3 regions of the Bacillus sp. JZ105 genome follow, and region 3 is predicted to be linked to each of the others. Evidence: riboswitches for the same ligand, from Rfam matches in the RefSeq annotation. Region 3 holds a riboswitch; each other region holds the start of a gene.
What was found. Region 3 has a riboswitch for S-adenosylmethionine ahead of M1D81_RS05460 (bifunctional homocysteine S-methyltransferase/methylenetetrahydrofolate reductase). Riboswitches for the same ligand answer to the same signal wherever they lie in the genome.

Region 1 (10,837 bases), 1.4 Mb from region 3:
ATATCACCATTCATTTGCTAGGAACAGCCAAAATGGTACACTCCTTTTCCTCGAGCGGTCAAAAACAAATTGTCGATGATGACACGAGCCGGCTTGTACAGCTTATGCTGAAGGCCATTGATCAAAAACTGCAGCTTGATTTAGCCGGTGATACGGAACTAATGATTGGATTGAGTCTGCACTTAAAGCCTGCCATCAACCGATGTAAATATGGAATGAACTTAAGAAATCCGATGCTTGATGAAATAAAAGCGGGGTATCCCCTTGCTTTTGAAGCGGGGATTATCGCCAGCAGGGTCCTTGAAGAAGAGGAGGGGCTGAGTATTCATGAGAATGAAATCGGATATATGGCGCTTCATTTTGGTGCGGCTTTAGAGCGGAGGAAAATGGAGATCCCGCCGAAGCAGTGTCTCATTGTCTGTGCGTCTGGTGCAGGGAGTGCAAGGCTGCTGCAGGATCGTTTGCGGTCACAATTTGGGTCAAAGCTGACCATTTTAGGAACAGCAGAGCTATATTCGCTTCCGCATGTCTCTTTGCATGCCCTGGATTTGATTATTACAACGATCCCAATTCATATGAATTTACCGGTTCCAGTCATTCAAGTGAACACCATTTTGGGAGGCGGTGATTTTTTAAAAATTGAAGAAGCCCTGACGAGTGAAACAAGGGTGACATTGGCCTCTCAATATATGAAAAAGGAATTGGTTTTTACAAAACGAGCTTTTCACACAAAGGAAGAGGTCATCACCTTTTTAACGCAAAAAGTCATCGATATGGGCTTAGCGCCAGCTGAGCTCACACCATCTGTCATGGAAAGAGAAGAGGCCGCCCCTACCTCTTTTGGACATTATACAGCGATTCCGCACCCGATGACGCCGCTGACAGATGAGACGTTTTGGGCAATATGTACATTAGAAAAACCAATCATTTGGGGAGAGAAAAAGGTTCAATTTGTCTGTCTGCTTTGTGTCGAAAAAGAGAATGCCAAAGATTTAAAAGGCATGTACCGCCTGCTGGGGGAGCTTGTGCATAATGTGAAATTCATTCAGTATCTGATCGCCTGTGATACATTTGAAGACATGCTTGAAATCATGTATAAAAAGGCTCCTTCGTACAAGAACTAACTGTGTGATATTAACTTTTTCCGCTTCCTAAAGGAAAAAGTATGGGTGTTTATGAAAGCGGTTTCATAATATGATGAATGTGTAAAGAATAGCTTCACACTTTGAAAAGGGGGCGTTTACACATGAACATCTTATTGGTTTGCGCAGCAGGTATGTCTACAAGCTTACTTGTCACAAAAATGGAGAAAAGCGCACAAGAACAAGGAAAAGAATATCGTATTTGGGCAGTATCAGGAGATTCTGCGAAAAATCATATTGATCAAGCCGATGTGCTTTTACTAGGACCCCAGGTTCGATATTTATTACCACAAATGAAAAAGCTCGGAGAAGAAAAAGGAATCCCAGTAGACGTGATTAATACTGTGCATTATGGCGTATGTAATGGCGCTGAGGTTTTAAAATCTGCTGAACAGTTAGTGAACGGATAAAGGGGGCGGAGGGGATGAAGAATGGATTCAACCGATTTCTAGAAGAGAAGGTCATGCCGTTTGCAGGGAAGATTGCCGCTCAAAGACATTTACAAGCATTGCGTGACGGAATTGTTTTAACCATGCCTCTCATTATTGTCGGTTCACTGTTTCTCATTTTAGCCAACCTTCCGATCCCAGGATACAGTGATTTTATGGCAAGTATCTTCGGAGCAGAATGGGCCACGAAACTATCCTATCCTGTGAATGCAACCTTTGACATTATGGCACTTGTTGCAACCTTCGGGATTGCTTACAGGCTTGCTGAAAAGTATGCCGTTGATGCACTATCATCTGGTGCGATCGCTGTTGCGGCTTTCCTTTTGGCTACACCATATCAAGTACCTTTCACACCTGAAGGCTCAACAGAAGCTATCCTAGTAGGCGGGGGAATTCCTATCACACTGATGGGCAGTAAAGGTTTATTCGTTGCCATGATTATTGCCATGCTTTCAACCGAAATTTACCGCTTCATTGTACAGCGGAACATCGTTATTAAAATGCCTGATGGTGTACCGCCAGCAGTCAGTAAATCGTTTATTGCACTTATTCCAGGTTTTGTGGTCATCACACTGATCTGGGTCGCTAGACTTGTGATTGAGATGACACCTTTTGAGAGTATTCATAATATCATCACGGTCTTAATTGGCACACCGCTATCAATTCTTGGTGGCAGCTTAGGCGGCAGTATCGTCGCGATGGGTGTGCAAATGCTCCTCTGGGCATGTGGTATTCACGGAGCAACCATTGTCGGCGGCGTCATGGGGCCAATTTGGCTCGGTGCAATGGATGAGAACCGTCTTGCATTCCAAGCAGGAGAAGTGCTGCCGAATATTTTCACAGCGCAGTTCTTTGAAATCTTCATTAACGTCGGCGGAAGCGGCGCAACGCTTGCTTTGGTGCTGAGCATGATCTTACGTGCCAGAAGTAAACAAATGAAACAGCTTGGCCGCCTTGCCATTGGGCCAGCCATCTTTAACATCAACGAACCGATCATTTTTGGAATGCCGATTGTCATGAACCCAATGCTTCTCATTCCATTTATCCTTACGCCAATCATGATGATCATCACCACATATATCGGAATGAGCACAGGGCTTGTGGCAAAACCGGCCGGGATTGCTGTCCCATGGACCATGCCGCCAATCATTTCAGGCTATCTCGCCACAGGAGGTAAAATCTCTGGTGCTGTCATGCAGCTGATTAACCTTGCGCTGTCATTTGCTCTATACTACCCATTCTTTAGAATGTGGGATAAGCAGAAATTGAAAGAAGAAAGTGAGCTAGAAACAAAAGCATCAACTGATGAAAATGTCGTCAGCATGTAATAGAGGGAACAAGGGGGATGCGGCCGATGGAAATGGAACAAATTGTGTTTCAACTCATCCTGCACGGCGGAAATGGCAGAAGCTCCGCGATGGAGGCCATTACATGTGCAAAACAAGGTAATTTTGATGAGGCGAAGCTAAAATTGCAGGACGCACAAGACGCGTTAAATGAGGCGCATCACGCACAGACAGAGCTGATCCAAGGAGAAATCAGGGGCGAAAAGACGGATATTAGCCTCTTAATGATTCATGCGCAGGATCATCTTATGAACGCAATGACCGTCAAGGAGCTCGCAGCAGAAATCATCGAACTCCATGAAAAAATGAAGCAACTCGGAGGTGTCAATTCATGAAAGAAGGAATCAAAATTGTCACAATAGGCGGTGGATCGAGTTATACGCCTGAGCTCGTCGAAGGGTTTATTAAACGATATCAAGAATTGCCTGTAAAAGAATTATGGCTTGTGGATATTGAAGCGGGTCAGGAAAAGTTAAACATCGTAGGCGCTCTGGCGAAACGTATGGTTGAAAAAGCGGGTCTGCCGATTGAGGTACACCTGACTCTTGACCGCCGGGAAGCCTTGAAGGACGCAGATTTTGTGACGACACAATTTCGTGTAGGACTGCTGGAAGCACGGGCAAAGGATGAGAGAATACCGCTTAAATACGGCGTCATCGGTCAGGAAACGAACGGACCAGGCGGTTTATTTAAAGGCCTTCGGACCATCCCGGTCATTTTAGACATTGTGAAGGATATGGAAGAGCTTTGTCCAGACGCATGGCTTGTGAACTTTACAAATCCAGCCGGTATGGTCACAGAAGCTGTTTTACGCTACACGAATCTAAAAAAAGTAGTCGGCCTATGCAATGTGCCGATTGGGATCAAAATGGGGATTGCCAAAGCGCTTGATGTGGACGTTGAACGCATCGAGGTACAGTTTGCCGGTCTCAATCACATGGTCTATGGATTAGACGTATATTTAGACGGGGTCAGCATTATGGATCAAGTGCTTGATGAGCTAGGAAATCCGAACAGCCAGTGGTCCATGAGAAACATTGAAGCGAAAAACTGGGAGCCTTCTTTTGTGAAAGGATTAGGGGTCATCCCATGTCCGTATCACCGCTATTACTATAAAACGAAAGATATGCTGGAAGAAGAGCAAAAGGCGGCTCAAGAGAAAGGAACACGAGCAGAGGTTGTACAGCAGGTCGAGCAGGAGTTATTTGAGCTTTATAAAGATCCTGATTTGTCGATTAAACCACCGCAGCTCGAAAAAAGAGGCGGGGCCTATTACAGCGATGCGGCTTGTAACTTAATCAGCTCCATCTATAATGATAAGCACGACATTCAACCAGTCAATACAGTGAACAGAGGGGCGATTGCCAGCATTCCGGCTGAATCAGCGGTTGAAGTAAACTGTATCATTACAAAGGACGGACCAAAACCAATCGCGATAGGTGATCTGCCTGTAGCAGTAAGAGGACTCGTTCAACAAATCAAATCATTCGAGCGTGTGGCAGCAGAAGCGGCTGTGACTGGAGATTACGAGACAGCTCTTGTGGCAATGACCATCAACCCGCTCGTCCCATCTGACGACATTGCAAAGCAAATTTTAGACGAAATGCTCGAAGCGCATCGTGAGCATTTACCGCAATTCTTCAAATCAGTCAAAGCTTAACACATAATGGCCCCTTTAATGGGGTCATTTTTTATGATTGCCCCATATGGAAACTGGAGAAAGAAGTGTATGATTAGAAAAAACAGCATGTATGGTTTCAAAGAAAGGACTGTTGGAATATGGTTGCAATTGGTTTAATGTTTTACGGGTTTGTCGTACAGCCTGTCATGAGTTATGGTACAGTGATCTTGTTTTTGTATGGTCTTATTGCTTCATTTGTTGGCCTCATTCGGCATAAAGAATATGTGTGGATCTATGTTCTCCGCCTGCTCGTTTGTTTTACCATTCCAGTCACTAACCTGTTGATGTATTTCGCAACGATTGGAGGAGATGCAAGAAAATTTGATTTCCAGCCAATGCCGCTTGTTTATTATCTTGTCTTTATCTTAGAAATCATCATCATCTTTTTGCCAGAGATCTTTTTACTGATCGAAAGAAAGCGGAGCATCAAATGGAAACAGTGGATATACACAGGGGCGATTGTTGGGGTGTCGGTCTTGTTTTGGTGCACGATTTGATGGGAAGCAGGTCAACTAAGTCTATTTCGCCTTTTGTTTCTGTAACTTCTTTCGTCTGACCTTCACAAAAGTAATGGAAAGAGCAAGGATAGAAAGCTCAAGCGCCTTAAATAGAAACCGGGTGAGGAACGGTGAATCGTCGAAACCAGTAGCGACGATCATCGGGTCCGATGCAGATCCCAAAGAATGCTAGTAGATAAGTAAAAAACATACCATCACTCTCCTTATTCATGTGTATTTACCATTATAAGGGATGAAGGAAAGGTAAATAAACAAAAAAGAACCCTTCATGATTGAAAGGTTCTTTTACATGCTTATGCTTGTTTGACGACTGAGCCAACTTCAACTGTCCAGCCGAAGATGTCTGGCTGTGTCCCTTTTTGGATGCCAGTAATGGCTTCATACAATTTCTTGGATACTTCGCCTGTTTGACCATTTTGGATCACATATGGCTGATCATGATAAATTAATTCCCCGACAGGAGAGATCACGGCCGCTGTTCCGGTCCCGAAAATTTCTTCGAGCTCGCCAGATTGATGTGCTTCAATTAACTCATTAATTGAAATTTTGCGCTCTGTTACTGGAATTCCCCAATGCTTTAACAGCTCAATTACCGAGTTACGTGTGATGCCTTCTAAAATGCTGCCGTTCAATTCAGGCGTCACGATTTCTCCATTGATTTTAAAGAAGATATTCATGCTGCCGACTTCTTCAATGTATTTCTTCTCGATCCCATCAAGCCAAAGAACTTGTGAAAATCCTTTCGTTTCAGCAACTTGCTGTGCTTTAAGGCTTGAGGCATAGTTTCCAGCTGTTTTGGCATTTCCTGTTCCACCCTTAACGGCGCGGACAAACTCATTTTCAACTGCAATTTTGACCGGATGAATGCCTTCTTTATAGTATGATCCCACTGGAGATAAGATAATGAGCAGCTTATACGTACTAGACGGTGCAACGCCTAAATACGGCTCAGTGGAAATAATGAATGGACGAATATACAAGGAAGTGCCCTCTGCATCAGGTACCCAATCCTTATCAATACGAATGAGTTCATTTAAGCCCTCTAATACTGTTTCTGTATCAATTTGCGGAATACACAGGCGGTCATTGGATCTGTTTAAGCGCTCCATGTTTTTTTCCGGACGGAATAAGAGAATTTTTTGATCCTCAGAAACATAAGCTTTCAAGCCTTCAAAAACAGATTGACCATAATGGTAAACCATCGAAGCTGGGTCCATTGGAATGGCCTGATAAGGGATAATTCTTGGATCGTACCAGCCTTTATCAACTGAATAATCCATCACAAACATGTGATCTGTGAAGATTTTTCCGAATTCAAGTTGATCAGATTGAGGTTTTGGTTTTTTTGTTGAACTAAGTTCAACGCGGATGGGTTGTTTTGGCATTGTAAATCTCCTTGCTGTTTGATTATTTGAAAATTCTAATAATATGAAATAATTATGATTCTATTCTATACCTTCACAAAATATTAGCAATAGGTTTTCTGGAATTCAGACAAGAAAAATCTGTTAAAGCGCTTTCCTACTCTCTGCTGTCAGTTTCCCTCCTGTCACCCCTTTTTAAAAAAGAAATAAAATCCTAATGCATTATTAACTGATTAATCTGACAATTTAAAAACGTGTGGTTTTCCTGTAAGATATTCTTTCAACCATACACCTTTTGACTAGTACATTGCAAGGGACATCATCATATTTTAATCCTCTTTTTTTTAACCGATAAAGGAAGAAGAGAAGAGAAAGGAGCAACAACAAGATGAAACGAGCGATACCAGGTATTTTACTCATTTTATTCATGACCATGATCAGCTTCGGCTGTCAGGCGATGACAGATGAGGCTGGCGCTAAGCAAAGCACAGCCTATTACGTAGCGGTAAACGGAAGCGACAAAAACCCGGGAACAAAGCAAAAACCTTTCCGCACGCTGAAAAAAGCAGCAAGTATGGCGAAGGCTGGGACAACCATTTACATGAGAGGCGGTACATACAAAGAAAAATTGATGGTCCGCCATTCAGGAACAAAGAAAGCACCCGTTGTCTTTCAAGCTTACGGAAAAGAAAAACCTGTGATTAGCGGGGCTTCCCTTAAAGGAAATCAAGCCGATGGAGGTCTTGTCACGATCGACCAAAAGAGCTACATCACCCTCAAAGGCTTGACTGTAGGACATCTTAAGACGAATAAAGAAGATTTGACACCAGTTGGTATTTTCATCAAAGGAAGCGGCAAAGGCGTTAAACTGCTTAATAACCGAGTGTATGACATTCAGACGAAACATAAAAATGGAAATGCACATGGAATTGCTGTCTATGGGACAAAAGCTCCTGCAGCGATTGAAGACATTGAAATCAAAGGAAATACTGTTGAAAAACTAAAACTGGGCTTCAGTGAAGCGCTTGTGCTAAATGGAAACGTCAAAAAGTTCCGTGTGACACATAACACGATCCGGCACACTGATAATATTGGCATTGATTTAATTGGTTTTGAGAACGTAGCACCCTCTAAAAAGTATGATCAAGTGAGAAATGGTGTCGTCTCTAAAAACAAAGTATATGAGATTACGAGTGCAGGGAACCCAGCCTATGGCAGCGACATCTCCGCTGGCGGAATTTATGTTGATGGCGGAAAAGACATTGTGATCGATCATAACATCTCACATCACAATGATCTGGGGATTGAAGTCACAAGCGAACATAAAGGGAAAATGGCGGACCGCATCCGCATCGAACACAATCAAGTATATTTAAACCGTTATACAGGCATTTCTATTGGCGGCTATGATAAGAAGCGGGGCGGTACAACCAATACGACGATTTCACATAATATTTTGTACAAAAATGACACAGCCGGCTTAGAAGGCGGTCAATTGCTAATGCAGTATCAAGCAGTGAACAATCGAATCACGAATAATATCATGTCAGCTAGTGCCTCGCATTACTTGGTCGTGAATCTTTATCAAGTGAACCAAAAGAATACCTTCCAGAAGAACGTTTATGATGACCGCAAAGGTGCGAAAGCATCACAGTGGATTTGGCGCGGGAAATGGTTGGAAGGCTACAAAACGTATCTCTCTAAAAGCGGTCAAGATAAAGGATCAGCACATCTCAACCCACAATTTGTGAATGAGAAAAAATATGATTTCCGTCTGAAGAAATCATCACCTGCGAAGAAAATCATCGGAAGCTGATGTTATTTTAGAAATTTTCAAAAAAGTCATTGACATTGATGTGACATCACATTAAAGTAAAGAAGACATTTCAACGAAAACAAATTTCATAACGGATCTCTTATCAAGAGAGGCAGAGGGACTGGCCCTATGACGCCCAGCAACCGTTTCTATTTTAGAAATTGGTGCTAATTCCTGCAAAGCTGTTACAGCTTTGACAGATAAGAGAGGAAGACTTCCCGATACATGTTTCATGCAGCGGTGATCAAGCCTCTCTTTCCAAGAGAGGCTTTTCTTCGTCTCTTTTTCGAATCAAATGCCTGTTTTACAGGCGTATTTCCACTTTTTTACCTAGTTTTCCGATGTGAAAAATCAAAACAACTCGAGGAGGAACAGCAATGAAACGTAAGCATTTTACATCATTTCTTGTCTTATTAACGGCATTGACCGTCCTATTAACTGGATGCGGCACCGGATCAAGTGCAGGCTCAAAGGCAAATACGAACGAAAAGGTGTCCTTTGACAATGTACCGAAGCGATTTGCAAAGGGTCAGGGAGCAAAAATTAAAGTCATCCGCAAAATTGGAGGAGACGATCATACGGCTCAATTTTTAGCTGGGACCAAGGCGGAAGGTGAAGCACTCGGCTTTACGGTAGATGTCTACACCGCAAATGGTGATACAGCGAAATTCCATGATGCCATCTCTCAGACGCTGGAAGAAAATTATGATGGCTTTATCATCTCTCACGGGGACGACGAGGCGACAGTCGCTGATGTGAAAAAGATCACAGCGAAAGGCATTCCAGTTGTAGCATTTGATTCGAATCCTAAGCTGAAGGACATCAAAGGGGTCACAGTGACGTCTCAAGATGACGAACAATTAGCCAAAAAATCATTAGATGCGCTCGTGTCTGATTTTAAAGGAAAAGCAAATATTGCGTACCTCTGGGTAGATGGATTCCCGCCAATGGTGAGACGAAACAAGGTCTATCAAGAAACGCTTAAACAACATTCAGGGATCAAGGAGCTTGACCGCTTTGGTATTGCCTCCTCTGATACGTCTGTTCAAACGCAAAATGCAGTAGCGGCCATGCTGAATAAGTATCCAAAGGGCAAGCTGGACGCTATTTTTGCCACATGGGATGCCTTTGCCATTGGGGCAGCAAGAGCGTTAAAGGAAGCAGGAAGAACAGAAGTGAAGATTTATGGGATTGATGTGTCAAATGCGGATCTTCAAGAAATGACAGCGAAGGACAGTCCGTGGAAGTACACAGCAGCGGTTGATCCGAAGCTCATCGGTGCAGTCGACGTGAGGATTCTTGCGAAGAAAATAGCTGGTGAGAAAACACCATCTTCCTATGACCTTGAGGCCTCTCTCATTTCTCAAAAGCAGCTTCAGCAAGCAGGAAAAGCCATTAACATGGTTAATCTTGCAGACGAAGTGAAGGGATTCGGTTCATCGACTGCTTTTGAGGAAGATTGGATGAAGACCTTGAAGAAGCATTATACAAAATAAGTGACGTGCACTCTCTTTTCATAGAGGGTGTTTCGTTTTTCAGATGATATCAAGAGAAGGAGGACACCTATGACAGCGCCGCTTGTTTGTATGAAGAATATTTCAATTGAATTCCCAGGGGTTAAAGCGTTAGATCAAGTGAATTTCACATTAAAAAAAGGGACGGTCCATGCACTGATTGGAGCAAATGGTGCTGGGAAGTCAACGTTAATGAAAGTTCTTTCTGGCGCTCATGCGCACTTCGACGGAACCATCCACATCAATGGCCAGGCGGCAACCATTCAAACTCCAAAGGATGCATCCTCATATGGTGTGCAGACGGTCCACCAAGAAGTGGATACGGCGCTTGTTCCCTACTTAACTGTTGGTGAGAATATGATGATGCATGAGATTGAGAAAAAAACATTTGTCAGTTGGAAAGAACTGCATCGCAAGGCGGCTCAGCTATTAAAAGAAATGGACATCGACATCTCCACAAAACGACCTGTCAGCGATCTGACCCTTGCCGAAAAACAGATGCTGCTCATTGCCAAGGCCGTTTCCATTAAATGCAGCATTTTAATCTTAGATGAACCAACGGCTCCGCTTAGTCATGCAGAAACAAGTAAATTATTCTCAATGATTGATCGATTGAAACAGAATGGGACGGGGATCGTGTTTATCTCTCACCGCATGCCTGAAATTTTCACCATCTGTGATGAACTGACTGTGATGCGAAATGGATCGGATGTCGCAGCTCATCTTGTCAAAGACACAAATCCGCAGCAGGTCATTGAAGAAATGTTAGGTGCACCATTAGAGGAGCAGTTCCCGTCTCGCAGCCCACTGAAAGATGCACCAATTGTGCTTGAAGTGAAAGAACTAAACGATCAACAAAAATTAAACAACATTCATTTTTATGTCAAAAAAGGAGAAATTCTCGGGATCGCAGGACTTGTCGGTGCTGGAAAAACAGAATTATGCAAAGCCCTTTTCGGTGCCTCAGAAAAAAAGACGGGGACCGTGCAGCTACATGGTCAAACCAT
Region 2 (10,837 bases), 440 kb from region 3:
AAAGCACACGGCAAAGGAAATCAAATTGAAGGGGCCGTATCGAAAGGCCAAAAGGTTGTCGTCGTCGAAGACCTTATCTCCACAGGAGGCAGTGTGCTGGAAGTGGTTGCTGCTCTTCAAGCTGAGGGCTGCGAGGTACTAGGAGTTGCCGCAATCTTCACATACGGACTGCCAAAAGCAGCGGCCGCTTTTCAAGAAAAAAATATTCCATATGTCACCCTGACAGACTATGACACATTGACAGACGTGGCACTTGAACTGAAAGCGATTGAGCCGTCTGCGATGAACAAACTAAAACGCTGGAGACAAGACCCTTCCTCTGAATCTTGGATGGAAGAAACGGTCTGAAAAGTCAAAGTCCATCGTTAACAATTTTAAAGCTGTGCCTGCCCGCACGGCTTTTTTATTTGGGTAAAAATAGTAAAATAGACTCAAATTTTAATAAAAACTAATCCTATCAATAAAGTCGGGTTGACTTTTGTTTGAATTGTGTTAATATTTAAGACAAATTGAAACTCTTATCCAGAGAGGTGGAGGGACTGGCCCGATGAAACCCGGCAACCTGCGATTCGCAAGGTGCTACTTCCTGCAAAATGATTCTATTTTGAAAGATAAGGAAATTGCGAGCTTCCTCATCTTTCTTTCGGACTGAAAGAAAGTTTTTTTATTTTAACGGTGAGGAGGAAGAGGAGATGGAAGTGAAACAAAATCAGGATGAGGACTTAGTAAAGCATATGCAAGAACTGATTGGGGATATGAAATTCGGTTCAATTACGTTAATTGTTCAGGACGGTCAAGTGATTCAAGTGGAAAAAAACGAAAAAATTAGATTAAAGTAGTGCGGAAAATAGCAATATGAGCGGTACTCCGGAAGGGGAGAAATCATGTTAACTTATGAAAATTGGCAAGAGCCGTCCATTACATTTCAAGAGGATGATTTGTATAAAGGAGCCCTGTCTGTACTGAAATGGGCGTACGGTCATTATGGTGACCAGCTCGTATATGCGTGCAGCTTTGGGATTGAGGGCATTGTTCTGATTGATCTGATTGCAAAAGTAAAAAAAGATGCGAGAATTGTCTTTTTAGATACAGGTCTGCATTTTAAAGAAACTTACGACACAATTGATGCGGTAAAGGAAAGATATCCGGGTTTAGATATTGTACTGAAAACGCCTGAGCTGACGGTTGAACAGCAAAATGAGCAGCACGGTGATCAATTATGGAAAACTGATCCTCAAAGCTGCTGTCATATGCGTAAGGTCATTCCTTTGCAAGAAGCCCTGTCTGGTTATCCAGCATGGCTTTCTGGTTTAAGAAGAGAGCAGTCACCAAAACGAGCAGGGACGAATTTCTTAAATAAGGATGAAAAATTCAAATCAGTGAAAGTATGTCCCCTCATCCATTGGACGTGGAAGGACATATGGAGATATGCATCTAGAGAGGAACTTACTTATAATCCGCTGCATGACCAAGGATATCCAAGTATCGGCTGTGCACCGTGTACACAGCCAGCATTTACTGCAGATGATCTGCGTTCTGGCAGATGGTCAGGCACAGCAAAGACAGAGTGCGGATTACATGAGTAAGGGAGCATAATGTATGGAAATCGCCGCAATTTTATTTAGTCTATTCTTTGCTTTAAACATAGGCGCAAGCGGAGCAGCTGCTTCTATGGGCATTGCGTATGGATCAGGTGCCATTCAAAAGCCCATTTATGCACTCAGTTTTTGTGCAGTTGGGATTTTAGCAGGTTCAGTGATTGGCGGCGGTGAGGTCGTCAAAACGATCAGCTCTGGTATTATGCCAGAATCAGTCATTACACTTGAAATCGTTTGTATTATCATTGGTTCTGCTGCACTATCACTTTTCATAGCAAATCTGATGGCGATTCCTTTATCAACAAGTGAGGTCACAGTAGGGGCTGTAGTTGGTGTGGCAGTCGCATATAAAGTTTTGTTTGTGAAATCCATTTTAGTGATTGTGGCATTTTGGGTTATCATCCCGCTTTTCGCCTTTCTTTTTACCTTTGCTGTCGTCAAAATCATCAGAATGTTCCCTAAACGGAAGCTGTCTAAAAAAGGCACAGCTATTTTATCTGTCGTATTAATCCTCAGCGGATTTTTAGAGGCATTTTCAGCCGGTATGAACAATGTGGCAAATGCCGTCGGCCCGCTCGTCGCTTCAGGCGTTTTGTCAGTTGGGCAGGGAACACTTTACGGCGGAATCTTTGTCGCAGCAGGGGCCCTCTTGCTAGGTAGAAGAGTACTGGAAACAAACGGAAAGAAAATTACCCGCTATCAAACAGGCGAAGGGATTTTACTTTCGAGTACCGGTGCCGGGCTTGTCATCGTCAGCTCTATTTTTGGGCTGCCCGTTCCACTTACGCAAATCACCTCCTCGTCTATTATCGGGCTTGGAATGGCAAAAGGCGGGCCTAACATTTTTCACAAACATGTGGTGAAAAAAATGCTGAAAGTATGGGTGGTCTCACCTTTCTTATCACTCAGCCTATCGTATTTGCTTGTGAGCCTTTTCTTAAAAGGAGACTATTACTCTATCTTTATCATGATGAGTGTACTGCTTGCCTCACTTGGTGCGCTGAGTCTGATGAAAGCAGTCAAAAATGAAAGCAGCTCTATTCATGAACAGGGCGGCGGGATTTAACCATAAATCCGACTATTAACATCTAATAAATATGAACATTGAGAGGAAGATGAACAAATGAGTTTAACACCACATGGTGGCGTATTAATTAATCGAGTAAATGAAGAATATGATCTCAGCACGGCTGCGAAGGAAATTGAACTAGATGCGATTTCCTTTGCAGACCTTGAACTCATTGCAATTGGCGGATATAGTCCAATTGAAGGGTTTTTAACAAAAGCGGATTATGAAGCAGTTGTAAGCAATATGCGGCTAGCAAGTGGTGTCGTTTGGTCTCTTCCTATTACACTGCCAGTGACAAAAGAAAAGGCGGCGGAAATCCATCAAGGCGATATCGTGCGCTTATCCTACAATGGAACTGTATATGGGGTCATTGAAGTAGAGGATCAATACACACCAGATAAGGAAAAAGAAGCGGTGAATGTCTATAAAACAGATGACCGCAATCATCCAGGCGTGAAAAAATTATTTGAACGCGGCGATACTTACATTGGCGGAAAAATTACACTGACGAAACGCAGTGAAAAACCATTCCCTCAATTTACGTATGAGCCAGAAGAAACAAGACGTCATTTTCAAGAAAACGGCTGGAAAACCATTGTTGGTTTCCAAACGAGAAACCCGGTTCATCGTGCTCATGAATATATTCAAAAAACAGCACTGGAAACAGTCGATGGTTTATTTTTAAATCCTCTTGTCGGTGAAACAAAATCTGACGACATCCCAGCAGATGTAAGAATGAAAAGCTATCAAGTGTTATTGGACGGTTATTATCCAAAAGACCGCGTCTTTTTAGGTGTTTTTCCTGCTGCAATGCGTTATGCTGGACCAAAGGAAGCCATTTTTCATGCGCTAGTGCGGAAAAATTATGGCTGCACCCATTTTATTGTCGGAAGAGATCATGCAGGTGTTGGTGACTATTACGGCACATACGAGGCGCAGGAACTATTTGATCAATTTACAAGCGAAGAAATCGGCATTACGCCATTAAAATTTGAACACAGCTTCTACTGTAATACATGTGAAGCGATGGCCACACCAAAAACGTGTCCTCACGACAAAAGCGAGCATGTCATTCTTTCAGGTACAAAGGTTCGAACAATGCTGAGAAACGGTGAATTACCACCAAGCACGTTCAGCCGAAAAGAAGTCATTGAAACATTAATCGAAGGATTAAAAACGACGGTATCTTAATGGGAGGGTATGATATGAGCAACGAACATATCGTGTGGCATGATTCATCAATTACAAAAAAAGAATATCAACAAAAAAACAATCATACGAGCGGCATTATCTGGCTTACAGGTCTAAGCGGGTCAGGGAAATCAACGATCGCGAATGCAGCTGCAAGAGAGCTGTTTGAACAAGGCTACCAAGTCACAGTTCTTGACGGCGATAACGTGCGGCACGGACTCAATAAAGATCTAGGGTTTTCAGATGATGACAGAAAAGAAAACATCCGCCGGATCGGAGAAGTGGCGAAATTGTTTGTGGAGCAAGGGACGATTGTCATCACTGCTTTTATTTCTCCATTTCAAGAAGACCGCCATACTGTCAGACAGTTGGTCGAAGATGGAGAATTTCACGAAGTGTTTGTCAAATGTGATCTGAACGTGTGTGAAGAGCGTGATCCAAAAGGGTTATATAAAAAGGCGAGAAACGGCGAAATTCCGTTTTTCACTGGAATCGATTCACCGTATGAAGAGCCTGCTGCGCCTGAGCTCGTATTAGATACAGGGGAATTATCCCGTGAGGAATCTAAACAGCGTCTTGTTGATTATGTAAAAGGAACTACGAAATAATCGCCTGATGGCAGGGGGAGAAAAGCAAGATGGGGAAAGTATACATTGTGGGTGCTGGACCCGGTGACCCAGATTTAATCACATTAAAGGCCCATAAGGCGATACAGCAGGCAGATGTCATCTTATATGATCGTCTTGTCAATCAAGAAATTCTTGCCCATGCCAAACCGGAGGCGGAATTGATTTATTGCGGCAAGCTGCCAAATCATCATACAATGAGGCAGGAAGCCATCAATGAAGCCCTTGTGGCTCATGCAAAGGAAGGGAACGTTGTCGTTCGTCTAAAAGGCGGCGACCCCTTTGTCTTTGGCCGCGGCGGTGAAGAAATCGAATGCTTAGCTGAGCACGGAATTCCTTATGAGGTCGTCCCGGGAATTACTTCTGGGATTGCAGCGGCTGCTTATGCGGGCATCCCTGTGACACATCGTGAATTCAGCTCAAATGTAGCTTTTGTCACGGGCCACTATCAAAAGGATGAACATTTTGAAGAAAAGTGGGAGGCGCTGGCTACAGGGATTGATACTCTTGTGATTTACATGGGTGTCAAAAACGTGGAGAGAGTGCAGCGCCTGCTTTTGAAAAATGGACGGGACCCAGAAACACCCGCTGCATTTATACACTGGGGAACCACAACAAGGCAAAAGACAACTTGCTGCACGGTTGCGACACTGTCTGAAACCGTTGAAAAAGAAGGGATCGAGCATCCAAGTTTAATTGTTGTTGGAGATGTCGTTCATTTTCACCAAAAGCTGAACTGGTTTGAACCCGCATTAATTGAGAAATGAGAATGATAGAGAAAAGACACGTATATACATCGTGTCTTTTCGTCTGATGAAAACAAGTGAGAGGGAGGAGCCGCATGAAACAAGCTGTCCTTTATGTTGGGCATGGAAGCAGGGTGAAAGAAGCACAAGATAAGGCCATTTCTTTTATGAAAAGCTGTATGCCGTTAGTGAAAGCAGATATACAAGAAATTTGTTTTTTAGAGCTGACGGACCCTTCTATAGAAGAAGGATTTGAGACCTGTGTGAAAAAAGGAGCGACACACATTGCAATCGTCCCGCTCCTCCTTTTGACTGCCATGCATGCCAAATCGGATATCCCGGTCGAAATTGAGAAAGTGCGCGCGCGTTTCCCGCAAGTGAAGGTCACATATGGAAAGCCGATCGGGGTGAATCAAGAAGTAACAAAAGCGGTTGCCGCAAGAATTAAAGAAGCAGGATATCAAGGCGAGCGCGCACGGATTCTTTTAATTGGCCGCGGGAGTTCTGATCCGGATGTGAAGCGAGATGTGTTTGGCATTGCAGACGATGTCCGAAGCCTGCTTCCGCATGCAGAGGTTCTTCCGTGTTTTATTACAGCATGTGAGCCAAATTATCGAGATGTTCTCGCGCAGTTATCAGAAGATGACGATGGGCCTGTTTATATCGTTCCTTACTTACTGTTTACGGGGATTTTAATGAAAGAAATTGAAAGTGAAGCCGCTCAGGCGAGAAAGAGGCTGAAAGATGTCCGGGTATGCCGGTATATTGGCTTTCATCCGCATGTCAAAGCGGCTTATATTGAACGAGTGCAAGAAACCATTTTAAACAAAGACGATGCGTTTCGTTTCCGAGGAGAAAGCCATGCTTCCAGTCCATCTTGATTTAACCAATAAACAAGTGGTCATCGCCGGCGGCGGATCTGTCGCATTAAGAAGAGCAAAGGCATTGTGTACGGAGTCTTGCCATCTAACTGTTGTGAGTCCTGATCTTTCTGAAGAGATGGCGTGCCTCATTGATACATACGCATTGAATTGGAAGGAAAAGAAGGTGGGCGCTGAAGATTTGAAGGATGCGTTTTTCATTGTAGCTGCTACAAACGACCCTTCGGTAAATGAATGGATTGCACAAACAGCGCAGCCTCACCAGCTCGTGAACTGTGTGAGCCAATCTGAGCTCGGTAATGTGATGATGCCGAAGGTTGTCAAAGCAGGAAAAGTGACGATTTCAGTCTCTACAAGCGGTGCTAGCCCAGCCCGGACAAAACAGCTGGCTGCGGCAATTGAATCCTTGCTTGAACAAGAGGATATTGACGCACTTGATGCCCTTTACATCGAAAGAAAAAAACGACAAAGAAAAAGCCGATAAATCCTTATAGGAGATTTTATCGGCATTTTTTATTTATTTTCTCAGCTTAAGCACAAGATCTTCGTCAGGCGTGACAAATAATGTTTGCTGCTGATCATACGTAACAAAGCCAGGCTTTGCTCCGTTTGGTTTTTTCACATGCCGGATTTTTGTATAGTCGACAGGTACGGAGCTGGACTCTTTTGCCTTTGAAAAATAGGCGGCAATTTGAGCCGCTTCAAGCAGCGTTTGTTCATCAGGTGCTTGGTGGCGGATGACGACATGTGATCCAGGGATATCCTTTGTATGCAGCCAAACATCATCACGAGCAGCTGCCTTTGTAGTCAAATACTCGTTTTGTTTGTTGTTTTTTCCCACTAAAATTGGTATGCCTTGGGATGATTCATACGTTTCGAGCTGAATGGCCGCCGGTTTTTTCTTTTTGGCGAGACGCTTTTGTTTGGCGCGCAAATATTTTCCTTCAACAAGCTCTTCTCTCATTTCCTCTAAATCCTTCGGTGAAGCAGAGGACAGCTGCTGAATCAGCTCTTCAAAATAAGCAATTTCTTCATGTGTCCGCTTAATTTGTTCATTTACAGCTTCTACAGCATTTTTTGCTTTTTGATATTTTGTAAAATATGCCTGGGCATTTTCAGAAGGGGTTTTGTTTGTTTTGAGCGGAATCGTGATTTCTCCGCCGTCTTCATCGTAATAATTGATGACAGTCGCTTCTTTATCCCCTTTTTTGATCGCATATAAATTGGCTGTTAACAATTCGCCATAGAGCTGATATTTGTGTGCATCTTGAGATTCTTCAAGGGTTCTTTTTAACTTTTTCAGCTTGTTTTCATTTTTCTTCTTTTCATTGACGACAAACCGTTCAAGGTCCGACGCCTGCTGTTTGACTCTGTCTCTCTCAGCTTTTCCAAAATAAAAGCGGTCAAGCAGCTGGCTGAGTGAGTCGAATGTTTTCATCTCGCCATGGACATGCTGAAGCTCTAATAAATAGAAATACTCTTTCCCGTCTTTTCTTGTGAGCTGCGGTGTAAAAGAATGCATGCGAATGAGCTGGAACATGTCGAGCAGTGTATTTGGAATCGTTTCTTGATTGGCAAGACCGGCCCGGTGTACAACTTCCTTTGCAAACAGCGGGGAAACCCCAGAGAAGGTATCGACAATTTGATTCGCGATCTTGCCTTCTTGAAAGCGTAAATGCTTCAAAATATCATCTTTTGTCACGTCAAAAGGATTCAATTTTTGCTGCGCAGGCGGCAGAAGGTATTCATAACCAGGGAGCACCGTTCGATAGCTGTTCACAGAGGGAGAAAGGTGTTTCAAACCATCAATGATCTGCTGCGTTCCATCCTCTACAAGAATGAAGTTACTATGACGTCCCATGATTTCAATGTAAAGCTTACGCGTCTGCTCATCGCCGATTTCGTTTCGGCTTCGCACATGAAGCACAATCACCCTGTCAAACCCAATCTGTTCAAAACGTTCAATGAAGCCGCCCTCAAGATGCTTTCTGAGGAGCATACAAAACATTGGCGGCTCGCTTGGGTTGTCGTATTGATGCTCTGTGAGCTGCACTCTCGCATAGCTCGGATGAGCCGATAAAAGGAGCTTATGATTTTTTCCGTTTGCCCGAATATGAAAAATCAGCTCGTGCTTATATGGCTGATGGATTTTTGAAATTCTCCCGCCAGTTAATGTCTTTTGCAATTCATTTGTCATACCATATGTAAAAATGCCGTCAAATGACATGTTGGATACACCCTCTTCTTTCACACAAATCTACTGAAAGAACCTTCCGTTTTCTCGTTCTTTAGGCAGTCTTATTATTATAGCATGATTTAGGACGAGTCTGAATAAACTGGCTTATAGAACACTGCATATGAGAGAGAACAAAAGAGGAGTGGACGAGGTCAAATGAATTGGCATGAACTGAACCAAACCGATTTATTAAAAACAATGAATACATCGATAGGTGACGGACTGTCAGAAAAAGATGTACAAAAGCGGCTTGAAAAACACGGGCCAAATGAATTGCAGGAAGGAAAAAAGGCGTCGGCTCTGATTATTTTTTTAGCACAGTTTAAAGATTTCATGGTGTTAATCTTGCTTGCAGCAACAATCATTTCTGCCTTTTTAGGAGAATACATTGATGCGGTTGCGATTGTAGCCATTGTTTTGATTAATGGTGTACTCGGCTTTTATCAAGAGCGCCGAGCGGAAAAATCCCTTCAAGCGTTAAAAGAATTATCAACTCCGCATGTGTATGCAAGGAGAAATAATGAATGGGTCAAGATCCCGTCTAAACATCTCGTGCCAGGGGATATTGTGAAATTTTCAAGCGGAGACCGGATTGGGGCAGATATTAGATTACTAGAAACAAAGAGCTTAGAAATTGAGGAGTCCGCTCTCACTGGCGAGTCTATCCCAGCGGTCAAACACGCAAGTCCTCTTTCAAGCAGCCATGTCTCGCTTGGAGATTTGACGAACATGGCCTTTATGGGGACGCTGGTTACTAGAGGAAGCGGCGTAGGGGTTGTCATTGGTACAGGAATGAATACGGCAATGGGGCAAATTGCCGGTATGCTGGATGCAGCAGGTAATATGGAAACGCCGCTGCAAAGGCGTCTCGAGCAGCTCGGGAAAATTCTGATTGTGGCTGCTTTATTTTTAACGGTGCTCGTTGTGGTTCTCGGTATTGTGCAAGGGCATGAATTGTATCATATGTTCCTAGCGGGAGTATCTCTTGCTGTTGCGGCGATTCCAGAAGGACTGCCGGCGATCGTCACTGTCGCACTTTCCCTAGGGGTGCAGCGGATGATCAAACAAAAATCGATTGTCAGAAAGCTCCCGGCGGTGGAAACACTCGGCTGCGCGTCAATCATTTGCTCAGATAAAACAGGAACGATGACGCAAAATAAAATGACCGTGACCCATGTATGGGCAGAGGGGAAAACGTGGAATATTTCCGGCACAGGCTATGAGCCATCCGGTGACTTTACCTTAAACGGAGAAATCGTCCATGCCGACAAGCATCCAAGCCTGCAGAAGGTGTTATTATACGGGGCGCTTTGTAATACATCGACCATCGTTGAAAAAGACGGAGAGATGAGGCTTGATGGCGATCCGACAGAGGGGGCGCTTCTTACCGCAGCACGTAAAGCGGGTTTTACAGAGCAATTCATTGAAGCTGGATTTCATGTCATTGAGGAGTTTCCTTTTGATTCAGAAAGAAAGATGATGTCAGTCGTCGTTGAAACGAATCAAAAAGAGCGGTATGTCATTGCAAAAGGTGCGCCGGATGTACTAATGAACCGTTCAAGTCATATCATGCACGGCGGACGCACAGCTTCTTTTTCAGCCACCCGCAGGCAAGAAACAGAAGCTGCGATTCAAGGGTTAGCAAGACAGGCGCTTAGAACCATTGCCATTGCGTATAAAAAAGTCGGTCTGACAGAAAAAATCACCTCTGTAAAGCAGGCTGAAACCGATTTAACATTTATCGGGTTAGAGGGCATGATCGATCCACCGCGTCCTGAAGTCAGACGAGCGATTAAAGAGTGCCGGGATGCCGGGATTAAAACGGTCATGATTACAGGCGACCACGTAGAAACGGCCAAAGCGATCGCCAAAGACTTGAGCCTTTTACCGAAGCAAGGACAGGTGCTCGACGGAAAAGCGCTTGATCAGATGAGCGACAAAGAGCTTGAGCAAATGGCTGAAAATGTATACGTCTTTGCCCGGGTTTCCCCTGAGCATAAACTGAGAATTGTCAAAGCCTATCAAAAAAATGGGCATGTTGTGGCGATGACAGGTGATGGGGTCAATGATGCGCCTGCCATTAAACAAGCAGATATCGGCATCTCCATGGGCATCACTGGAACAGACGTAGCCAAAGAAGCGTCTTCTCTTATTTTACTTGACGACAACTTTGCGACCATTAAATCCGCCATTAAAGAAGGCCGGAATATTTATGAAAACATTCGTAAGTTTGTCCGTTATTTGCTGGCATCAAATGTCGGAGAAATTTTGGTCATGCTGTTTGCGATGCTGCTCGCGCTGCCGCTGCCGCTCGTTCCTATACAAATCTTATGGGTCAACCTTGTCACAGACGGTCTGCCGGCTATGGCACTTGGCATGGATAAGCCAGAAGGGGATGTCATGAAGAGAAAGCCGCGGAATGTGAAAGAGGGCATTTTTGCTAGAGGGCTTGGCTGGAAAGTCATCTCAAGAGGATTCCTCATCGGGCTT
Region 3 (10,837 bases):
CTCATCCTCATTGTAATCAGGCCAGTCGACCTCTTTTGACAATGCGATCAGATCGGGTATGTCATCAAGGGTTAAGGTTCGTTGTACAACGTTTTCCAATACACGCAACTCCTTCTTAGCTGATTTCATCTATATGTATCGTACCATATGAAAGATAAGAAAAAGGAAAGGAAGATCCTTTTCCTCTCAGCGTGTATCAAAAAAGAACCCCCAATGACGGAGGTTCTCATCTTAATGAACATTAAAATATCGAGCTTCAGGGTGGGAAACGACGATCGCAGAAACAGATGCTTCAGGTTCCATCATGAATCCTTCTGTCAGATGGATGCCGATTTTTTCAGGCTGAAGCAGCTTGAACAGCTTTTCCTGGTCCTCAAGATTTGGACACGCTGGATAACCAAAGGAATAGCGCTGCCCTTGATATTTCGCTTGGAATCGTTTTTCCATTGTAAAATCGACTGGGTCAGGGAATCCCCATTTGTCACGAATCACTTGGTGGGTTCTTTCAGCTAGTCCTTCTGCAAGCTCAAGTGCCAGAGCTTGGACGGCATGCATTTTTAAATAATCTCCTTCCTGCTTAAATTGCTGCGCGACTTCACGTATACGCGCGCCGGCTGTGACGGCGAATAAGGCAATATAATCTTTCTCGTTTTCATCACTTTTCCGTACATAATCAGAAATGGAGCGGTACGGTAGCTTCTCCTGCCTTGGAAATTGGAACGTTTCAATGATGCGGTCAGGTTCTTCAGGATCATAAATATGCAAATCATTTCCGTCTGAACTGGCAGGGAAGAATTGATACACAAATGCTGGCGCAAACCAGTTTTTCTCTCTGCCTTCGTTTAGAAGATCTGTGACAAGCTGTTTTAATTCCAATGCTTTTGGGTGCTGTTCAGCTAATAAAGTTTTGACCTTTCCCTTTAAGCCGAGATGATGACCAATGAGCATTTGTTCATTCACATAAGGCATAATATGATGCAAATCGATGTCTCTCACATAATGGCGTGTGGTATTTTCTGGCGTAAATACCGGTGCTTGCGGGAGAGATGCGCGTTTTTCTAGTAATTCAATGACAGCTTTCGGCTGCTTTCCTTCTTTCTTCTTGATAGGTGCCGCTGGCTCCTCTGGCGGCTTTGTTTGAAATTGCAGTGGATTCGCTTTTAACTCATTGGCTAACGATAGTCCGTCCATGGCATCTTTTGCATAAAGTACAGGTCCATCATAATGAGGCGAAATTTTCATTTTCGTAAATTTACGAGAAAGGGCAGCACCGCCGACCAAAATAGGAACAGAAATATTGGCTTTTTGTAAATCTTGAGCGGTTAGTACCATTTGCTGGGCGGACTTCACAAGTAAGCCTGATAATCCAATCATATCTGGTTTTTCCTTTTGCACAGCTTCAATCAATGTTTGAGGTGTCACCTTGATGCCGAGGTCGACCACTTGAAAGCCATTATTGCTCAAAATGATGTCGACAAGGTTTTTCCCGATATCATGGACATCTCCTTTTACGGTCGCAAGCAGAATTTTTCCTTTCCCGCTCGCATGCTGCTTTTCCATATATTGCTCAAGAAACGAAACAGATGCTTTCATGACCTCTGCCGATTGAAGCACCTCGGCTACAATCAGTTCGTTTTGATTAAAAAGACGACCAACTTCAGCCATTCCCTGCATTAACGGGCCATTGATGATATGAAGCGGCGATTCATATTGCTCCAAAGCAAGGGATAGATCATCGATGAGACCTTCTTTCGTTCCCTCGACGACGTAGAGCGCCAGCCTTTCATCAAGTGATAAGGAGATCTTTGGTTTTTTCTCCGTTTTCTTTTTACCGCGGTAAAATTGGGTGAATTCAGCCAGTGTTTGATCATTTGTTTCATAAAGCAAGGATTCAGCTAGTTTGATTTCTTCCTTTGGAATGGAAGCGAAGCGTTCAAGTTTTTCTGTATTGACAATGGCATAGTCAAGCCCTGCTTGCACGCAGTGATACAAATAGACGGCATTTAAGATTTCTCTGCCAACAGGCGGAAGCCCGAAAGATACGTTACTGATGCCTAAAATGGTGAGGCACTCAGGCAGGGTTTCCTTGATCATTTTAATGCCTTTGACCGTTTCTTCAGCGGCGCCAATATATTGCTCGTCTCCAGTGCCTACGGGAAAGACAAGCGGATCAAAAATGATGTCACTTGCGGGAATTCCATACTTCCTCGTTAGCAAATCGTGAGAACGTACAGCAATTTCAAGCTTTCGTTCTGCTGTCACGGCCATTCCTATTTCATCAATCGTGCCAACAACAAGTGCACCGCCATATAGCTTCACAAGAGGAAGAATCTCTTCAAAGCGTTCCTCGCCATCCTCAAGGTTGATGGAATTGATGATGGCTTTCCCTTGAGAATAGGTGAGTGCCTTTTCAATCACGTGTTTATCCGTTGAATCAATGACAAAAGGGGCTTTCACCTTTTTCATGGCTTCTTGTAAAAAGCCTTCCATGTCTGCTGCCTCATCACGGTCTGGGTCGGCGAGACACACATCAACGACGTGAGCGCCATTTTTCACTTGAGCACGAGCAATTTCTGCTGCTTCTTCAAACTTTTGTTCCGCAATGAGCCGTTTGAATTTGCGAGAACCAATGACATTGGTCCGTTCGCCTACAAAAAGAGGACGCATCGAATCCTCATAAATAAGAGGCTCAATTCCTGATACGGTATGCTGCGGCGATTCGCGAGTGATATGACGCGGCTGAAGCGTGCGTACTTCATCTGACAATGCTTGAATATGCGCAGGTGTAGTCCCGCAGCAGCCGCCGACGATATTTAACCAGCCTTCCTTAGCAAAGGCGGCGATTTTCTTAGCAAGAGAGACAGGGGATTCATGATATTGGCCTTCTTCATCTGGGAGACCAGCATTCGGATAGCAGCTCACCGCTGACTTTGCAATGGAGGATAGCGTGCGAATATGGTCTGTCATAAATTCTGGACCAGTCGCACAGTTAAGGCCCACACTGATGGGTTTCATATGCTCAAGAGAGATATAAAAGGCTTCAATATCCTGGCCAGCAAGGGTGGTGCCCATCGGTTCAATCGTTCCTGATACCATGAGTGGTAATTGAATGCCCGTCTGCTGAAAGGCTTCTTGAATCCCTTTGAATCCAGCTTTTACATTCAGCATATCTTGGCTTGTTTCTAAAAGAAGGGCATCACACTTTCCGTCAATCAGAGCGCGGGCCTGCTCTTCATAGTTTCTGACGAGCTCACTGAAGGTTGTGCCGCCTGTCACAGATAATGTTTTCGTTGTCGGGCCCATTGCGCCTACAACAAAACGAGGCTGCTCCGGTGTGGAGAAACGGTCTGCTTCTGCCTTTGCCAGCTGCGCAGCTCGAACATTGAGTTCATAGGCAAGGTGGCCAAGCCCATATTCATCAAGAACGAGCTCTGTCGCGCCGAACGTATTTGTTTCAATGAGGTCAGCATTTGCTTCGAGGTACTCCCTATGGATCTTAGAGATGATGTGAGGGGCTGTCACATTCAAATACTCGTTACAGCCCTCATACTCTTCTCCGCCAAAGTCCTCTGCTGTCAGGTTGGCGTTTTGAATCATTGTGCCCATTGCCCCATCAAGGACGAGGATGCGTTTTTTGAGCTGTTCAGTGATAGTTGACATGGACGTTAGACTCCTTTTCTTTCTGATGGATGTAGGTGGTCAGTTCTGCTGTTAAATCTGATCGAAGGAAAGGAGTAATTAAATAAATGCCATTAAACAATTCGCAGGCTGTATCTAATAAAGAGCGGGCAATTGCTAAGCCTTCTGCTCGCTGCTTTTCTTTATCCTCGCCAGCTTTGGCCATAATGTCACGAATAGAATCAGATAATTTGATACCTGGAATTTCGTGATGAATAAACTCGGCATTTCGGCTGCTTGTTAACGGCATAATGCCGATATAAATCGGTTTATCCAAGTGGCGGCTTTCCTCATGAATTTTCACAAGCTGTTCCTCAGAATAAACAGGCTGTGAAATAAAATAATCAGCACCGTATTCGATTTTTTTCTCAAGACGTTTGACTGCTTTATCAATATGGCGCACATTTGGGTTAAACGCGCCAGCCACTGAAAAATTGGTCTTTTTGCCAAGGGGCTTTCCTGAGAAAGAAAGGCCTTCGTTAAATTGTTTGATGAGTCGAATCAAATCAAAGGAGGTTAAATCATACACAGATGTTGCACCTGGGAAGTCTCCAATTTTAGATGGATCGCCTGTGATCGCTAAAATATCGGTTAATCCAAGGGTGTCGAGCCCCATTAAATGAGATTGAAGTCCAATCAAATTACGGTCGCGGCATGTGATATGAACAAGAGAACGCATATCGAGCTGCTGCTTTAATAATGCGCCGCAAGCGACATTGCTAATGCGCGGAGTCGCAAGAGAATTATCGGCTAACGTCAATGCATCAATGCCAGCATCTTTTAATTCATTTGCAGCAACGAGAAATTTTTCGAAGTTCAGCTTCTTGGGCGGATCAAGCTCTACGATAATCGAACGTTTTTTCACAGCCAGCTCATCAAGACCTGGCTCAGTGCGCTGATCTTGGATGGAAATGATTTCTTCTTTTAACACCTTCACTTCTTTTTCAGTGATCGGTGCTAAATCTTTGACCGCTTCAGCCATTGCGCTAATATGCTGAGGTGTTGTTCCGCAGCAGCCTCCGATAATACGTGCGCCCTGATTTCTAAATTCAAGTGCACTTTTTCGGAAATAATCGTTATCGGTATCATAGACGAGTCTGCCTGCTTCAAGAGAGGGGAGACTGCTGTTAGGATAGACAGATAAATGCGAATTTTCCAAAAGTGGAACGCCTTCTAGTGCCTGAATCATGTGATAAGGGCCCAGCCGGCAGTTGATGCCGACGACATCTGCGCCAAGAGATGATAACTCAGATAAACCATCCTTCAGCGGCGTACCATCCTGCAAAACGCCTTGTTCATGCATAGAGACGTTCATGACAATCGGAAGAGTCGTTTCTTTGCGGGCAATTTGGAGAACAGCCTTTGCTTCTTCTATGTCATAATACGTTTCAAGCAGCAATCCGTCAGGTTCTTCATTTAATAGGATGTACAGCTGCTCTCTAAAGCTTCTTTTGATTTCTTCTATAGAGTAGGCATTTTTGTTAAACGTCCGAATGCCGCCAATTGTTCCGAGTACATAAGCAGAGCCTGCGGCTGCTTTTGCAATTTGTACCGCTTTTGTATTGATGCGTTTTGTTTCTTCCTCTAAGCCGTAGCGGGATAGTTTAATATAATTCGCGCCGTATGTGTTCGTTTGGATGATGTCAGCGCCAGCCTGCACATATGCCTCGTGAACGCGTTTCACTTCATCCTCTTTCGATAAATTTAATTCTTCAAAGCAGCGGTCAATGCCGTAAGAGTATAAAAGTGTTCCCATCGCTCCGTCAGCTATCAGTACGCGGTTTTGTAAGTCTTGTAATAGGCCCATTGTATTCCTCCTTATTTCTATGTAACAAAAAAAGCCTTCTGATAAGAAGAAGACTTTTTGGCTGTATCGTAATTCTTCTCCTTATCTTCCAAGCAGTTGCTTGCTGGATTTAGCACCTTGGTCATAGAAAATAAATTTCTACTACACCGGTTGCTGAGGCTTCACAGGGCCAGTCCCTCTGCCTCTCTTGATAAGAAAGCGATATGAACATGTCAATGAATTGAACTTCCATCAACTGTAACGAAAAATGCAGAAATAATCAATGGAAAATTTGAAATTTATCGAAAATTTATAAATTGGACATCAATCGGCAAATCAGCCTTGCGCATAAGAGAAATCACTTCTTGTAAATCATCTTTATTTTTCCCTGTCACACGCACTTGGTCATCCTGAAATTGTGATTTCACTTTGATACCAGACTGCTTGATGAGCGCGTTGATCTTTTTGGCGTTGTCTTGATCAATCCCGCTGATCAGCTTCGCACGCTGGCGTACTGTACCGCCTAGGGCATGCTCGGTTTTTCCGTAATCGATGTTTTTAGTTGGAACATTTCGTTTGATCAGCTTTGTCACAAGCACATCTTTTAGCTGCTCAAGTTTGAAGTCATCATCAGAAATGAGAACAAGCTCTTCTTTTTCGAGAGAAATATCACTTTTACTTCCTTTAAAATCATAACGGTTTTTAATTTCTTTCAATGCTGCCTGAACAGCGTTTTGCACTTCAGGCAGTTCAACCTTCGATACAATGTCAAATGAGCTTTCTTTTGCCATCACACATGACCTCCAAGTTTAGATATTGCGTCTATTTTATCATGCAAATAGCAGAAGAAGAAAACTTTATCAAAGAGTACAGCCGACAGCCGTATAAATCGTGTCCAGTTTGTCCACTTTAGCTAACAGAACTAGAGATGTTCATGCGGGAAGAAGTATAGTAGAATAGAGTGAATCAAAAGATGAACGAACGCTCTTTTATGGGCAGATAGGAAGGAAGAGAACATGAGACCAGGTGAGCAACTGACCTTGCAAATAGAGAATGAAATGGAATACGGCTACTTTTTGACAGACGGTGAAGATTCGGTCCTCTTACACCGCAGTGAAATGACAGAAGATATTGGAGACCGAGATGAAGTAGAGGTCTACTTATATGTAGATCATGAAGAAAGACTCGCTGCCACGATGAAAATCCCTACAATTAACGCACATACATACGGCTGGGTAGAAGTCGTGGACGTGGTAGAAGACATGGGCGCATTTGTTGATGTTGGGCTGTCAAAGGATGCACTTGTGGCGACAGAACACCTCCCGCCTTTTGAGGAAGCATGGCCGAAAAAAGGAGACAAACTCTACTGTATGCTGAAAGTCACAAGCTACGGCAGAATGTTCGCAAAACCAGCTACAGAAGACGTGATCAGTGAATTGTTCACTGAGGCACCAGAAACCTTAATGAACAAAGAAATCTCTGGAACAATCTATCGTTTAATTGCGACAGGTTCCTTTATGCTGACTGATACAGGCGTGCGAGGGTTTATCCATCGCACGGAACGAAAGGAAGAGCCGCGATTAGGATCGACCGTTACAGGACGCGTCATTGCAGTGAAAGAGGATGGAACCGTGAACGTTTCTCTGCTTCCTAGAAAACAGGATGCATTATCTGTCGATGCAGAAGAAATTTTAACCTATATGAGAACAAGAAACGGCGCCATGCCTTATTGGGATAAAAGTGATCCAGAGGACATCCGCGAAAGATTTCAAATGAGCAAGGCAGCCTTTAAACGAGCACTAGGTCATCTCATGAAAAATGATCTAGTTTACCAAAAAGAAGGCTGGACATACGAGAAAAAGTGAGCATTTGCTCACTTTTTTATTTTTGTCTTAAATAATGGATTTTTTCTATGAAAAAAGTCACGAAAAACCTTCACTATATCATTGAAACAACGACCCTCAAATCCGATAAAAAAGGAGTAAGGATGATAAAAGGAGTGTGTTTTTGGATGAAAGTGAAGATTTCATTACTTCTGATGGCAGCCATGCTTATGGTGCTCGCCGCATGCGGTAATCAACAGGAGGGGGCGCCAAAATCAACTGCGAAGCATATTGGCGTTATGCTTACAGATGATGGTCTTGGTGATCAATCATTTAACGATTCATCATTTAAAGGATTAGAAAAAGCACGTGATGAGCTTGGCATTGAATTTGATTATAGAGAAATTGCAGAAACTGATACATATGAAAAAGGACTGACAGAACTGGTGAGAGATGGAAATGATCTCATCATTGGTGTAGGTTTCAGTATGCAAGAAGACCTAGAAAAAGTCGCAAAGAAATATCCTAAGAAGCAGTTTCTTCTTATCGATGCCGTATCTGAGCTGAAAAATGTGACCTCTGTGACGTTTAAAGAAGAGCAAGGCAGCTATTTAGCGGGGGCACTTGCTGCAATGACAACGAAAAGCGATGTCATTGGATTTGTTGGCGGTGTTGACGCAGATGTCATCCATCGTTTTGAAAAAGGATTTCAAAAAGGCGCCAAATCAGTCAATCCAAAAATCAAGATCTTATCTACCTATGCCGGTACATTTAGTGATGCAGGCAAGGGGAGTAAAATAGCCAAAGACATGATCAAAAAGAAAGCAGACGTTTTATATGCCGCAGCCGGCTACTCAGGTGTCGGTGTATTAAAAGAAGCGCAGTCACAGGGTAAATATGCTATTGGTGTAGACAGCGATCAGTACTATACTGCTGAAAAAGCGGTCATTTCGTCTATGGTGAAAAAAGTCGATGAAGTGGTCTATCAATTCAGCGAACAGCTCGTTAAGAACAATCAAATGAAAAGCGGGCATGTTGTCTATGACTTAAGCAATGATGGAATCGATATGGCAAAAATTCGGATCCTGAAAAATGCTGAGACACTGACCAAAAAATTAAATGGTCTGAAGCAGACGCTTCTAAAAGAAGAGGGGGACGCATCATGAGCTTACGCGTCAAAATTTTACTCAACTCACTTATCTCACTTCTTTTAGCAGTTGGCGTTATTGCCTTTATCATTGTCAGCATGACAAAAATCCAATCATCAAATGAGACAGATGTCCAAACCTTATTAAATGTACAAAAAACGAAGGCAGGCTTTGAAAGTGTCGAGCAAGCCATGACCAATTATTCGATGACACTCTCAGATGAACAGCTAGAGATCGTTCAAAACGATATTTCTACAGCAAAAAAACAGCTGCAAACGTTAAACAAATATGCGGGAAATATGAACAAAGAGGCATTAACAAGGTTAAATTCAAAATATGACACGTGGACCAAGGAAGCAAACAATGCCATTGGTGAAAAAAACGCATCGGATGCAAGACGTGTGGCAGCAAGAATTGATGGCGTTTTAAACGATGTGCATACGATGAATAAAAGGGCAGAAGAAGCGTATAAACAAAATCTAGAGGCTGCAGCAGACAATGTCCAATGGATTATCACAAGTGCACTCGTCTCAGCCCTCACACTGATTGTCATTGCCGTCTTTTTGAATATTGGATTAACGCGATCCATCGTGACACCCATTAAATCACTATCCTATAGAGCAAAGCAGATCGCAGAAGGCAACCTTGCTGTGGAGCGGATGGATATTCAGCGCAAGGATGAAATCGGCGGCTTGAATGAATCTTTTAATCAAATGACAGATCAGCTGATTAGTCTGATTAAAGAAATCAGCAATGTCTCAAGCCGAGTAGAGACATTCTCGATCCACCTGAATGATGAAAACAAAAAGATGATGGAGTCTGCGAATCAAGTATCTGTTTCGACAGACGAAATGGCTAATGGGTCACAAGCGATTTCAGAAGATCTCCAGCACGGCGTCAGCTTGATTGAGAAAATGGACCAGCATGGACGTAAAAATTCCGAACGCTCACAAACGGTCATCCGCAGTACAGAAGATGCCATCGAAGCCGTAGAAAGCGGAAAGCACACGTTAACAGAAACAAAAAAAGCGATTGAAAAAAATACACATGCGACGAGACAAATCGAAGAATCAGCAGGAGAATTCACGCAATACGCCAGCGGAATCTCAGCCATGGCCAAAACGGTTTCTGACATTGCGGACCAAACAAACCTGCTTTCCTTAAACGCAGCCATTGAAGCGGCAAGAGCAGGCGAAGCTGGAAAAGGCTTTGCTGTTGTAGCAGATGAAATTCGCAAGCTTGCTGATGAATCGTCTAATGCCACAAGACAAATCTTTGACATGGTCAGTCATATTGAAAGAGGCATTCAATCCATTAGTCAAACTGTTCAAGAAGGGGTCAAGCTTTCACTTCAGCAGCAGGATGCGATGGACAAAACCTCACACTCCTTTGAAGATATAGAAACAAAAGCGCAGCATATTAAACAAGAAATGGCGGTCTTAAATGACCAAATTATGCAATCAACAGAACTTGGCGGACAAGTACTGCACTCGATTGAAAATATTAGTGCAGTGGTAGAAGAAACAGCAGCTGGCAGCGAAGAAATTTCTGCTTCAGCCAATGAACAGCTGCAATCGTTCCATCAAATGAACAAACAGGTCGAAGAATTGATGAGTATGACGGCAAGGTTAAATGAAACCGTCCAGCGATTTAAACTTTCATAAGAAAAGCACCCTTCCCGTGATTTGTCAGGGAAGGGTGTTTTTTATGATCATTTGCCTGTAAAAAAGATCGCAAGCGTGCTAGGTCCTGAATGGGACCCAACAGCGGCGCCGATGATCTGAATATCAATTTCCTTTGGATGAAATTCGGCTTCGATCAGCTGTTTCATGTCTTCCGCCAGTGCAGGATCATCACCATGACTAATACCGACCGTTTGGTTCGACCAATCCGTTCCGCGTTCTTTCATTAGTTCAATAATGCGTTTCAGCAGCTTTTTACGTCCGCGGATTTTTTCAAGTGGGATGAGTTTTCCATCTTCGACATGTAAAATGGGCTTAATGCTTAACAAACCGCCAACAAATGCGGACGCTTTACTGATTCTTCCGCCCCTTGCTAAATACGATAAATCGTCTACAGTAAAAATATGTTGTAAAGATTCACAAAAATGCTTTACAGACGTTTCAATTTCTTGTATTGTATTTCCGTCAATGGCAAGTGATTGAGCGTGTTTGACAGCAAGCCCATAGCCGAGTGAAGCGCATTTAGAATCAATGATTCGTAAATCAAAATCAGGGTATTCTTCCTTCACTTCGTTTGCCATCATCACAGCTGTCTGGTATGTACCTGAAAGCTCTGATGAGAAAGCGACATAGATGGCAGATGTATGGGTTTGAGCGGCAGAAACAAAGGTTTCCTTGATCCGGTTTGGTGAAGCCTGTGACGTTTTTGGACTGGCTCCT

Region 1: linked by a shared signal. The riboswitch ahead of M1D81_RS18155 (sugar ABC transporter substrate-binding protein) and the one ahead of M1D81_RS05460 (bifunctional homocysteine S-methyltransferase/methylenetetrahydrofolate reductase) in region 3 are both predicted to bind S-adenosylmethionine.
Region 2: linked by a shared signal. The riboswitch ahead of M1D81_RS07815 (DUF2292 domain-containing protein) and the one ahead of M1D81_RS05460 (bifunctional homocysteine S-methyltransferase/methylenetetrahydrofolate reductase) in region 3 are both predicted to bind S-adenosylmethionine.

Annotation. Positions count from the first base shown of each region.
Region 1 covers NZ_CP096387.1:3,517,638-3,528,474, reverse strand. The annotation lists gene M1D81_RS18195 (BglG family transcription antiterminator) at 1-1,124, shown strand, start outside; gene M1D81_RS18190 (PTS sugar transporter subunit IIB) at 1,247-1,552, shown strand; gene celB (PTS cellobiose transporter subunit IIC) at 1,567-2,919, shown strand; gene M1D81_RS18180 (PTS lactose/cellobiose transporter subunit IIA) at 2,946-3,272, shown strand; gene M1D81_RS18175 (6-phospho-beta-glucosidase) at 3,269-4,597, shown strand; gene M1D81_RS18170 (hypothetical protein) at 4,717-5,115, shown strand; gene M1D81_RS18165 (branched-chain amino acid aminotransferase) at 5,430-6,521, opposite strand; gene M1D81_RS18160 (right-handed parallel beta-helix repeat-containing protein) at 6,889-8,316, shown strand; SAM riboswitch class I at 8,414-8,523, shown strand; gene M1D81_RS18155 (sugar ABC transporter substrate-binding protein) at 8,694-9,812, shown strand; gene M1D81_RS18150 (sugar ABC transporter ATP-binding protein) at 9,882-10,837, shown strand, end outside.
Region 2 covers NZ_CP096387.1:1,537,723-1,548,559, forward strand. The annotation lists gene pyrE (orotate phosphoribosyltransferase) at 1-348, shown strand, start outside; SAM riboswitch class I at 516-618, shown strand; gene M1D81_RS07815 (DUF2292 domain-containing protein) at 735-839, shown strand; gene M1D81_RS07820 (phosphoadenylyl-sulfate reductase) at 885-1,586, shown strand; gene M1D81_RS07825 (inorganic phosphate transporter) at 1,600-2,664, shown strand; gene sat (sulfate adenylyltransferase) at 2,722-3,858, shown strand; gene cysC (adenylyl-sulfate kinase) at 3,873-4,466, shown strand; gene cobA (uroporphyrinogen-III C-methyltransferase) at 4,496-5,251, shown strand; gene M1D81_RS07845 (sirohydrochlorin chelatase) at 5,326-6,111, shown strand; gene M1D81_RS07850 (precorrin-2 dehydrogenase/sirohydrochlorin ferrochelatase family protein) at 6,092-6,595, shown strand; gene M1D81_RS07855 (Rqc2 family fibronectin-binding protein) at 6,629-8,338, opposite strand; gene M1D81_RS07860 (calcium-translocating P-type ATPase, SERCA-type) at 8,504-10,837, shown strand, end outside.
Region 3 covers NZ_CP096387.1:1,096,695-1,107,531, forward strand. The annotation lists gene M1D81_RS05450 (GNAT family N-acetyltransferase) at 1-99, opposite strand, end outside; gene metH (methionine synthase) at 232-3,660, opposite strand; gene M1D81_RS05460 (bifunctional homocysteine S-methyltransferase/methylenetetrahydrofolate reductase) at 3,644-5,485, opposite strand; SAM riboswitch class I at 5,564-5,682, opposite strand; gene M1D81_RS05465 (YajQ family cyclic di-GMP-binding protein) at 5,764-6,255, opposite strand; gene M1D81_RS05470 (CvfB family protein) at 6,481-7,329, shown strand; gene M1D81_RS05475 (BMP family lipoprotein) at 7,476-8,453, shown strand; gene M1D81_RS05480 (methyl-accepting chemotaxis protein) at 8,450-10,099, shown strand; gene M1D81_RS05485 (DegV family protein) at 10,147-10,837, opposite strand, start outside.